3 regions of the Burkholderia stagnalis genome follow, and region 2 is predicted to be linked to each of the others. Evidence: riboswitches for the same ligand, from Rfam matches in the RefSeq annotation. Region 2 holds a riboswitch; each other region holds the start of a gene.
The links. A riboswitch is a leader RNA that binds a small molecule or an ion and turns the genes downstream of it on or off. The one in region 2 is predicted to bind cobalamin.

Region 1: it holds a riboswitch for cobalamin, as region 2 does, so the genes downstream of both, ABFO07_RS21245 (CbtB domain-containing protein) here and cobG (precorrin-3B synthase) in region 2, are expected to answer to the same signal.
Region 3: it holds a riboswitch for cobalamin, as region 2 does, so the genes downstream of both, ABFO07_RS06225 (TonB-dependent receptor plug domain-containing protein) here and cobG (precorrin-3B synthase) in region 2, are expected to answer to the same signal.

The regions. Positions count from the first base shown of each region.
Region 1 is NZ_CP156686.1:985,566-988,831, forward strand. It holds gene ABFO07_RS21230 (CPBP family intramembrane glutamic endopeptidase) at 1-82, opposite strand, end outside; gene ABFO07_RS21235 (VC0807 family protein) at 181-837, opposite strand; gene ABFO07_RS21240 (histidine phosphatase family protein) at 898-1,530, opposite strand; cobalamin riboswitch at 1,506-1,647, shown strand; gene ABFO07_RS21245 (CbtB domain-containing protein) at 1,695-1,904, shown strand; gene ABFO07_RS21250 (CbtA family protein) at 1,917-2,642, shown strand; gene ABFO07_RS21255 (2,3-butanediol dehydrogenase) at 2,706-3,266, opposite strand, start outside.
Region 2 is NZ_CP156685.1:2,276,535-2,279,800, forward strand. It holds gene ABFO07_RS10580 (bifunctional cobalt-precorrin-7 (C(5))-methyltransferase/cobalt-precorrin-6B (C(15))-methyltransferase) at 1-688, opposite strand, end outside; cobalamin riboswitch at 778-969, shown strand; gene cobG (precorrin-3B synthase) at 1,077-2,429, shown strand; gene ABFO07_RS10590 (precorrin-8X methylmutase) at 2,422-3,048, shown strand; gene ABFO07_RS10595 (precorrin-2 C(20)-methyltransferase) at 3,045-3,266, shown strand, end outside.
Region 3 is NZ_CP156685.1:1,301,997-1,305,262, forward strand. It holds gene ABFO07_RS06205 (EVE domain-containing protein) at 1-255, opposite strand, end outside; RNA gene ssrS (6S RNA) at 343-524, opposite strand; gene ABFO07_RS06215 (cell division protein ZapA) at 605-919, opposite strand; gene ABFO07_RS06220 (hypothetical protein) at 916-1,266, opposite strand; cobalamin riboswitch at 1,432-1,686, shown strand; gene ABFO07_RS06225 (TonB-dependent receptor plug domain-containing protein) at 1,752-3,266, shown strand, end outside.

The DNA.
Region 1 (3,266 bases), on a different replicon from region 2:
GCAGCGGGCGGCACCAGGCGAGCGCCGCGGCGGCGAACAGGGCGATCCAGGTCGCGATGAACGGGAGGGTCGTAACGGACATGAGCGGCGTATTGATCAGACAAGACGCCGCGCATCATACAGGACCGTCAGGTTCGGCCGCAGAATGGGGCGGGCCGGCGCATGCGCGCCGCGCGGCCGTCAGCGGCCGGCGGTTTCGGTGAAACCGTCGCGGTTCGGGATGTCGACGCTGCTGCGCTCGCGGATGCGCCGCCGGTACCAGAACGTCCAGACCAGCAGGCCGCCGAACACCGCATAGCCGGTGATCGGCGAAACGACCAGCACGCGCTCGACGGGCCAGTTCACCACCATCCAGCAGCGGAACAGCATTTCCAGGCTCATCCCGGCGCCCCAGACGAACGTCATCAGGCGCAGCGTCTGCCGCAGCACGGGCTGCTCGTCCCACGCGGATTCGAAGCGCGCGGCGCCGCCCGCCATGCCGCGGGCCACGGTGGCGCGCGTGAGATAGAAGATCAGCGGACGTTCGCGCACGAGCGACAGCAGGAACACGATGCCGATCGCGCCGGACGCGAGCGATTCGCGCATCAGCAGCGCGCGCGGGCTGCCGCCGAGCGCCATCGCGACGATCGACAGCGCGATGCCGAACAGCACGACGGCGCTCACCGCGTCGACGCGGCGCGTGCGGATGAATTCGACGATGGACCAGACGACCGGCGGAATCGCCGACGCGTACAGCGCGCCGACTTCGCCGACGTACGGATGGGCGATCCGGTACGCGACCCACGGCAGCAGCAGGTTGACGACGAGTTCGAGGAGCAGGCCGGCGCGCGGTTTCACGGGAGGTTCCATGAGACGGGTTCGGAAACTCGAATCAGATGCGATCGAGTATATCGGCATTCAATCGCCGCTTGCACGGGGCGGGAACCCGGATACGACCGACCATCCGTGCGCATCGCGCGCGAGCTCGACCGTCGACAGCGGCGCGACGTCCGCGCGCCACGCCGATTCCGGCGCAGCGCACGCCGCGTGCGCAAGCGCCGCGCGGATCACCGCGGCCGATGCGATCGCAACGACGTTGCCGGCCGGCAGCCGGTCGAGCCACGCGGCGACCCGGTGCCGCACCGCGTCGAACGATTCGCCGCCGTGCGGCGACGCGGCCGGATCGGTCAGCCACGCGTGGAGCTGCGCGGGCGCGTCGTGCGCGATGTCGGCGAGACGCCGGCCGCGCCACGCGCCGTAGTCGCAGTCGGCCAGCGCCGGCTCGATGGCCGCCGGCAGCGCCAGCGCGGCGGCGGTTTGCCGTGCGCAGCGTGCCGGGCCGCATAGCGCAGTCGCGCCGGGCGGATATTGCAACTGCGGCAACCGCGCGCGTGCATCGGCGACCTGCGCGAGTGCGTGCGCGTCCAGCGCGTCGTCGTCGGGGAACGTGCCCGTGCGCATGGCCTGCGTCGCGGCATGGGCGATCAGCAGCACCTGCGTACGCTGCGGCGACGGCGTGCGGCGCGACGCTTTCTGATCCGGAACGTTCACGCGTACAATCCCCCCGTTGCGAAGTGCGGAAGCCGGTGTGAATCCGGCGCGGTCGCGCCACTGTAATCGGTCGCCAACGTTTCCGAAAGCCAGACCTGCCTTCGTCGCCACTGTCATTCTTCAACCGTTCGTCGGGGCGCGCTTTCCCCCCTGGAGGTTTCATCATGAGCGACGCAGTTCTCAAGCCGGTTGTCGCACCGGCGCCCATTCCCGTCCGGGAACTCCTGCCGTGGGCCGTGTTCGGCGGCCTGCTCCTGTTGCTGGCGCTGTACTTCGTCGGCGCCGAAGAGGGCGCGACGTCGCTGATTCCCGGCATGTTCGTCCACGAGTTCGTTCACGACGGCCGCCATCTGCTCGGCTTTCCTTGCCACTGACAGGGGGCGTTCATGGTCGGAAAGCTGTTGGTACGCGGCATGCTCGCGGGCATTGCCGCGGGTCTGCTCACGTTCGGTTTCGCCAGGGTGGCCGGGGAGCCGCACGTCAGCCAGGCGATCGCGTTCGAAGAGAAGCATGGCGAAGCCCATTCGCACGGCGACGAGCCGGAAGCCGAACTCGTCAGCCGTGACACGCAGGCCGGCGTCGGCCTGCTGACCGCCGTCGTCACGTACGGGGCCGCGTTCGGCGGGCTGTTCGCACTGACGTTCGCGTATGCGTACGGGCGGGTCGGGAAGCTCGGCGCGCGGGCGTTGTCCGCATGGCTCGCGCTGGCCGCGTTCGTCGCGCTGGTCGTCGTGCCGAACCTCAAATACCCGGCCAATCCGCCGGCGGTCGGCGATCCGGAAACGATCGGCGTGCGCACGGGGCTGTTCTTCCTGATGATCGCGATCTCGATTGCCGCGATGGTGTTCTCGCTCGGCGTGCGCCGCCAGCTGGCCGCGCGCGTCGGCGAATGGAACGCGTCGATCGGCGGCGGGCTCGTGTTCGTCGTGCTGATCGCGCTCGTGCAGTTCGCGCTGCCGGACTTCAACGAAGTGCCCGACGGGTTCCCGGCCGCGTTGCTGTGGAAATTCCGCGTGGCCGCGATCGGCATGCAGGCCGTGATGTGGACGACGATCGGCCTGCTGTTCGGCGCGCTCGCCGAGCGCAGCGGGCTGGTCGGCTCGCGCGCGTAACGCGCCGCGCGATTGCGGCGGCGCGCCGGGGCCGGCGATGGGCGGCCGGCCCCGGCGCGCACGTCAGCCGGCCGTCGGCCGGACGATGATCTTCACGTTGCGGTCCTTGTGGTTGACCAGCTCCTCGAAGCCGCGCGACACGATGTCGCCGAGCGCGATCCGTCCGGTGATCAGCGGCTGCACGTCGATGCGGCCGTCCGCGATGAAGCGGATCACGTCCGCGAATTCGCCGTTGTACGCGAGCGAGCCGATCACTTCCTTCTCGGTCGACACGAGGTCGAAGAAGTTGAACGCGCCCGGTTCCTCGAAGATGCCGACCATCACGGCCTTGCCGGCCTTGCGGATCACGTCGATCGCGAGCTTCGCGGTCGCGGTGTGGCCGATGCACTCGAACGACACGTCCGCGCCGTAGCCGCCCGTCAGCGCCTTGACCTGCGCGAGCGCATCGGTTTCCTTCGGGTCGATCACCGCGCTCGCGCCTACCTCCAGCGCCTTCTGCTTGCGCGCCGCCGACATTTCCAGCGCGATTACGCGCCCGGCGCCGGCCGCCTTCGCGCACATGATCGTGCACAGGCCGATCGTGCCCGCGCCGACCACGACCACCGTCTGGCCGACGATGCTGCC
Region 2 (3,266 bases):
GCCCGTCGTGGCGATAGGCGTCGTCGGGCAGGCCCGGCGTCAGCGCGCGCCGCGGCGCGTCGGGCGCCGCGCGGCAGTCGATCGCGACGAGGTTCAGCGCCGCGGTTTCGTCGACGGACCACGCATCCGCGATGCCGTCGACCCGGCGTTCGAGCGGGCCGCCGAGATGCTCGAACACGCTGATCCGGCTCGGCCCGAAGCCGCGCGCGGCCAGCTCCGCCGCGACGGCGGCCGGCGTGCGGCCGTCCGCGCTCAGCACGAACAGGCGCCGGCCCGGCAGCAGGTGGCGCGCGAGCGTCGCGAGCGGCCGGCCGACCAGCGACACCGCGCCGACGTCCTGCAGCGCCCAGCCGAGGCGCGCGGCCGCCAGCGACAGCGACGACGGCGCGGGCAGCACGCGCCACTCGCCGGGAGAAAGCCGGCGCGCGAGCGTCGCACCGACGCCGAACAGCATCGGGTCGCCGCTCGCGAGCACGCACACGGGCGCATCGCGGCGCGCGAGCACGCCCGCGACGTCGAACGGCTGCGGCCAGGCCTCGCGCGCGGCCGTGACCCGCGCGGGCAGCATGTCGAGGTGCCGTGGCGCACCGATCACGCGCGTCGCATCGAACAGCGCGCGCCGCGCGGCGCGGCCGAGCCCCGAATAACCGTCGTCGCCGATGCCGACCACCGTCAGCCACGCCGTCATGCGCCCTTCTCCATCGTTCGATTCCGTCATGTTGCTGCACGCGGCCGCCATGACGCCGCGCATAGGTCTTCGTTGCGAAAAAAGGCATAATACAGCGTTCGTTCGCCGGTGCCCCTCGGGGCCGAAGAGGGAACACAGGGCGCGCACCGCGCCGCTGTGGCTGCCCCCGCAACTGTAGGCAGCGAGCCCGTCTCCACCTTGGCGCCACTGGCTGGTCCGGGAAGGCCCGGAGCGGGCGTCGACCTGTCAGCCAGGAGACCTGCCGGCCTGAAAGTGCGTGCGTGCCAGCCGGCATCGGGCGGGGTGTACCGATGCGATGGCCGCGGCGCGACACTGCTCGGATGCCCCGTTGAGCTCCACCCCCATTCCGTCCCCTGCTTCGCCCACCGTGCGCCCGTCGGCCTGCCCGGGGCTCGTGCGCGTCGTCGCCGCGGCCGACGGCGGCCTGTGCCGGATCAAGCTGCCGGGCGGCCGGCTCGATGCGCGGCAGGCGCGCGCGATCGCCGCCGTCGCGCAGGCGCACGGCTCCGGCGTGATCGAGGCGACCAACCGCGCGAACCTGCAGGTGCGCGGCATCCGCGCCGGCGAAGCCGGTGCGCTTACCCGCGCGCTGCTCGACGCGGGGCTCGGCCCGCTCGTCGACGCCGACGGCGATGCGGCCGCGCTCGCGGCCAGCGACGACGTGCGCAACCTGATGCTGAATCCGCTTGCAGGACGCGACCCCGACGCGCTCGTCGACAGCGCCGCGCTCGCCGCGCCGCTGCTCGACATGCTCGCGCGCGAGCCGCGCCGTTTCGAGCTGTCGCCGAAATTTGCGATCCAGCTCGACGGCGGCGAGCGCATCGCGGCGCTCGATCATCCGCACGACATCTGGCTCGCCGCGTGGCGTCGCGGCGACGGCGCAGTGCGCATCGCGGCCGGGCTCGCCGGCTGCCCGCCGGTCGCGGCCGGCGCTGCGCCCGCGCTCGTCGACGTCGCACCGGCGGATACCGTCGCGCTGGTCCGCGCGCTGCTGCTCGCGTTCCTCGATCTCGCGCCGGCCGACACGACGCGCATGCGTGCGCTGCTGGCCACCTGCGGCGCGCACACGCTGCTCGCGCGCGCACAAGCCACGCTCCCGTTTCCGCTTGCCGCCGATCCCGCGCTGCAAGACTGGCGGCGTGCGCCGTCCGATCCCGCGCTGCGCTTCGGTGCGCAGCCGGTGCGCGACGCGGGGCGCTGCAGCGTCGGCGCGCAGTTCGCGCTCGGCCGTCTCGACGGCGCGCGGCTCGAGCGGCTCGCGGCCCTCGCCGACGCGCACGGCGACGGCACGCTGTCGATGACGCCGTGGCAAGGCGTGTTCGTGCACGGCGTCGCGACGGGCGCGGCCCCCACGGTGCGCGACGCGCTCGCCGCGCTCGGCCTCGTCGTGTCGCCCGGCGATCCGCTCGCGCGGATGGTGGCCTGCGCGGGCAGCGCCGGTTGCGCGAAGGCGCGCGCCGACACGAAGCGCGACGCGCTCGCACTCGCCGCGCGCATCGGCACGGTGCGCGACCTGCACCTGACCGGCTGCGAGCGCCACTGCGCACTGCCGCATCCCGCCGCGCACACGCTCGTCGCGGTCGGGCCGGCGCACTATGACCTTTACCGGCGCGACGGCGCAGCGGGCCTCGGCACCGCGCTCGCGCGCCACTTGACGATCGATGAAGCCGCGGCCCGCCTGGGCGAGGCGCGGCCAAGCCAGGACCCCTACGATGCTTGACTACATACGCGACGGGCAGGAAATCTACCGCCAGTCGTTCGCGACGATCCGCGCCGAGGCCGACCTGTCGCGCATCCCGGCCGACCTCGAAAAACTCGCGGTGCGCGTGATCCACGCGTGCGGCATGGTCGACGTGGTCGACGATCTGCGCTTCTCCGCCGGTGCGGGCGCAGCGGGCCGCGCGGCGCTGGCCGCCGGCGCGCCGATTCTCTGCGACGCGAAGATGGTGGCCGAAGGCATCACGCGCGCGCGGCTGCCGGCCGGCAATCGCGTGGTCTGCACGCTCGGCGAGCCCGAGGTGCCCGACCTCGCGCGGCAGCTCGGCAACACGCGCTCGGCCGCCGCGCTCGAACTGTGGCGAGCGCAGCTCGCGGGCAGCGTCGTCGTGATCGGCAATGCGCCGACCGCGCTGTTCCACCTGCTCGACATGATCGACGCCGGCGCGCCGCGCCCCGCGCTGATCCTCGGCTTCCCGGTCGGCTTCATCGGCGCGGCCGAGTCGAAGGCGCTGCTCGCCGCCGACAGCCGCGGCGTGCCGTACGTCGCGCTGCTCGGCCGGCGCGGCGGCAGCGCGATGGCGGCCGCCGCGGTCAACGCGCTCGCGACGGAGGCCGAATGACGGCCGCGCGCGGGCGCCTGTTCGGCCTCGGCGTGGGCCCGGGCGACCCCGAACTGATGACGCTGAAGGCGGTGCGGCTGCTGCAGGCCGCGCCGGTGGTCGCGTACTTCGTCGCGAAGGGCAAGAAAGGCAATGCGTACGGCATCGTCGAAGCGCATCTGCTCGACGCGCAGGTGCAACTGCCGCTCGTCTATCCGGTGACGACCGAGGCGCTGCCG
Region 3 (3,266 bases), 970 kb from region 2:
ATAGGGACTCTTCGGATCGAACTGCGTGGGGTCGGGGTAGGGTGTCGACGACACTTCGGCGAGGCCCGCGATGCCAGGCTCGGGGCAGCTCGAGTGATAGAACAGCACGCCGTCGCCGATCTTCATCGTGTCGCGCATGAAATTGCGCGCCTGATAGTTGCGCACGCCCGTCCACGGCAGCGTGCGCTGCGGCGCATTCGCGAGATCGTCGATGCTCGCTTCGTCCGGTTCGGACTTCATCAGCCAGAATTGCATGGATCGTAATCGACGCAGAAAGAGGCTGCTGCAAACAGCGGCGGCTACAAAAGGAAACGGCACCGGGAATTGCCCGATGCCGTTGGATAGGCCCCCGCCTTAGCCGCTAGGCCGGCATCCTGAACCTGGGGTTCAGAATTGGTCGCAGTTAGCAGCACTTCGGGTACATCAGACAGAGTGACGCGCGCGCCCGTGCTACAAATTTCCGCAACCGTGCACATGGCATTGGTTCAAGGAATATATGACCTTGGCGAACCAGGCAGGGAAGCTGATTGAACTGTGAATCTACGCGCCAATTTGACCACCGTTGACCGTCGAGATCAAGGAAAATCGACGCTTCGATTCGAGGTTACTGCGTCTCGTGCTGTGCGAGCACCGCACCGAGTTGTTCGTTCATCTGGTGCATTGTACGCCGGATTTCTTCCGCCGGAAATGCTTCACCGTGACGCACGCTCGTTTGCAGCCGCAGCAGTTCCGACGCGAGCGACAGCGCCGCCATCACCGCGATGCGGTCGGTGCCGCGCACCGAGCTGTTCGAACGGATCTTCGTCATTTCCGCGTCGACACGCGCGACCGCCTCCAGCAGCGCCGCTTCGGTCTCGGCCGAACAGGCAAGCCGATAGGCCTGGCCGAGAATCGAGACTTCGATCTGCTTGGTGCTCATGCGTGTTCTCCGTGGCTGGCTGCGTCGTCGCGATCGGTGCGCGCCTGCGTATCCAGCAGGTCGAGCTGGTTGTCGGCCTCCGCCACGCTCTTCGTGCGCGGCAGCTTCTCGAGAATCGCGTTCAGCTTCACCTGCGCGTCGTCGATCTTTGCCGACAGCGTGTCGCGTTCCTCCGCGAGCGCATTGCGTTCCTCGCGCAGTTGCGCGAGCTCGCTGCGCACCGTGTCCGTTTCCGCGCGCAATTGCGCGACCTGCTCCTCGAGCGCGAGTCGTTCCGAGTGATAGCGCTGATTCAGCGCGATCAGTCGGCCAATATTTTGAGATAGGGTTTCGAGTTCGTTGAGCATCTGCTGCGTCCTCTAAAGACCCAGCATTTTAGCGCGGAATAACGCGCATTCCGACATCTGTAACGTTTCCAGTCGTAACACCCCCGCTTCTTGCCTCGAATGCGCGCATCGCGAGCCGGTTTTGCGTGCGGCCGGATGCTTTCTTGACGCTCGCGCGGCCCGCTCCTAAACTGGCGCCGCCTCGGTGCTCGCGCGTGCGACGCGCGGTTAAACGGGAAGCAGGGCGTGGCGCCGCAGCGTGCCGCCAACCTGCGCTGCCCCCGCAACGGTAAGCGGCCGCATCGGACGATGCAGGCCGGCTCGGGTGCGCTCGGCGTGTGCCACATGCACGCGGGCGCAGGCCACTGCGCGTGCTGTTCGCGCGGGAAGGCGAGCCGGAACGCCGCCAGCCCGGATACCGGCCGAGGCGGGGAGCCCGCACGCGGGCTCCGTGACGCGCGGCCCGCGGGGAAGCAGGCTGCGCTGCGGTTCACAGGACTTCTTCGATGCTGACCCCAATCGCCCGCACCGCGCTCGGCGCGCTATGCGGGCTGCCGCTCGCGGCCGCCGCGCAGACGGCCCCCGCCGACACCCCGTCTTCCAACTCCGCCGCACCCGCCGCCGGGCGGCACGCCGACGCGCCGCTGCTCGCGCCGATGGTGGTGACCGCGCAGCGCGCGCCGCAGGCGCTCGCCGACGCGATTCCGCAAACGACCGTGTTCGACGCGCAGGACATCGCCGCGCACCCCGGCGCCGATCTGCCGACCCTGCTCGCGTTCGCGCCGGGGGCGCAGATCGTGCGCAACGGCGGCCCGGGCGCGAACGCGTCGCTGTTCCTGCGCGGCGCGCAGTCGAACCAGTCGCTCGTGCTGATCGACGGCGTGCGGGTCGACTCCGCGAGCCTCGGCAACGCGCAGCTCAGCCAGTTGCCGCTCGACCAGATCCAGCGCGTCGAGATCGTGAACGGCAACGTGTCGTCGCTGTACGGCTCGGGCGCGATCGGCGGCGTCGTGCAGGTGTTCACGAAGGACGGCGGCAACCATCCGCCGCGCTTCAATTTCGCGGTGGGCCTCGGCAGCTACGGCACGCAGACGCAGCAGGCCGGCGTGTCGGGCCGGCTCGACGGCGACGGCAGGACGACCTTCAGCGTGGCGGTCGCGCGCGAGAAGGACAACGGTTTCTCCGCGCTCGACCCGGCGAAGCGGCCGAGTGCGAACCCGAACGCGAACGGCTACCTCAACGAGAGCGTGACCGCATCGCTGCGCCATCGCTTCGATGCGCGCTGGGACGCGGGCGTCAGCTACTTCCAGGCGAACGGCAACAACAGCTACGACAATGCATTCGGCGCGCCGGCCGACCTGAACAATCTCTATTCGCGCGTGCAGCAGGCGCGCGTGTTCGCGAACGGCAAGCTGTTCGACTGGTGGACGACGCACGTCAGTGTCGCCGCGGGCAACGATCGCAGCCAGACGCAGCTGAACGGCGCGTACACCGACCACTTCAATACCGACAACCGCCAGTACACGTGGCAGAACGATTTCCGGATCGCGCAGGATCACACGATCCAGGCCGGCTACGAGCGTCTCGACCAGCAGTTCATGTCGAACGTGTATTCCGCGCCGCAGCGCCACGTGAACTCCGGCTGGCTCGGCTATACGGGGCGCGTCGGCCGCCAGCAGTTTCAGGCGAGCGTGCGGCGCGACCAGTATTCGGATTTCGGCGGCGCGAATTCCTACTATCTCGGCTACGGTCTCGAGCTCACCGATCGCTGGAAGGTCACCGCGAGCTATTCGAGCGCGTTTCGCGCGCCGACCTTCAACGACCTCTACTACCCGAACGCGGGCAACGCGTCGATCCAGCCCGAGCGCAGCCACTCGGTCGAGGCCGCGGTGCAGTACGCGTCCGACGAAGTGGGCGTCGTGCGCGTCACCGCGTTCCAGACCCGCTACGCGAACCTGATCGACTACCAGCCCGACGCGCGCAGCGGCTTCTATGTCGCGCGCAACGTCGGCCGCGCGAAG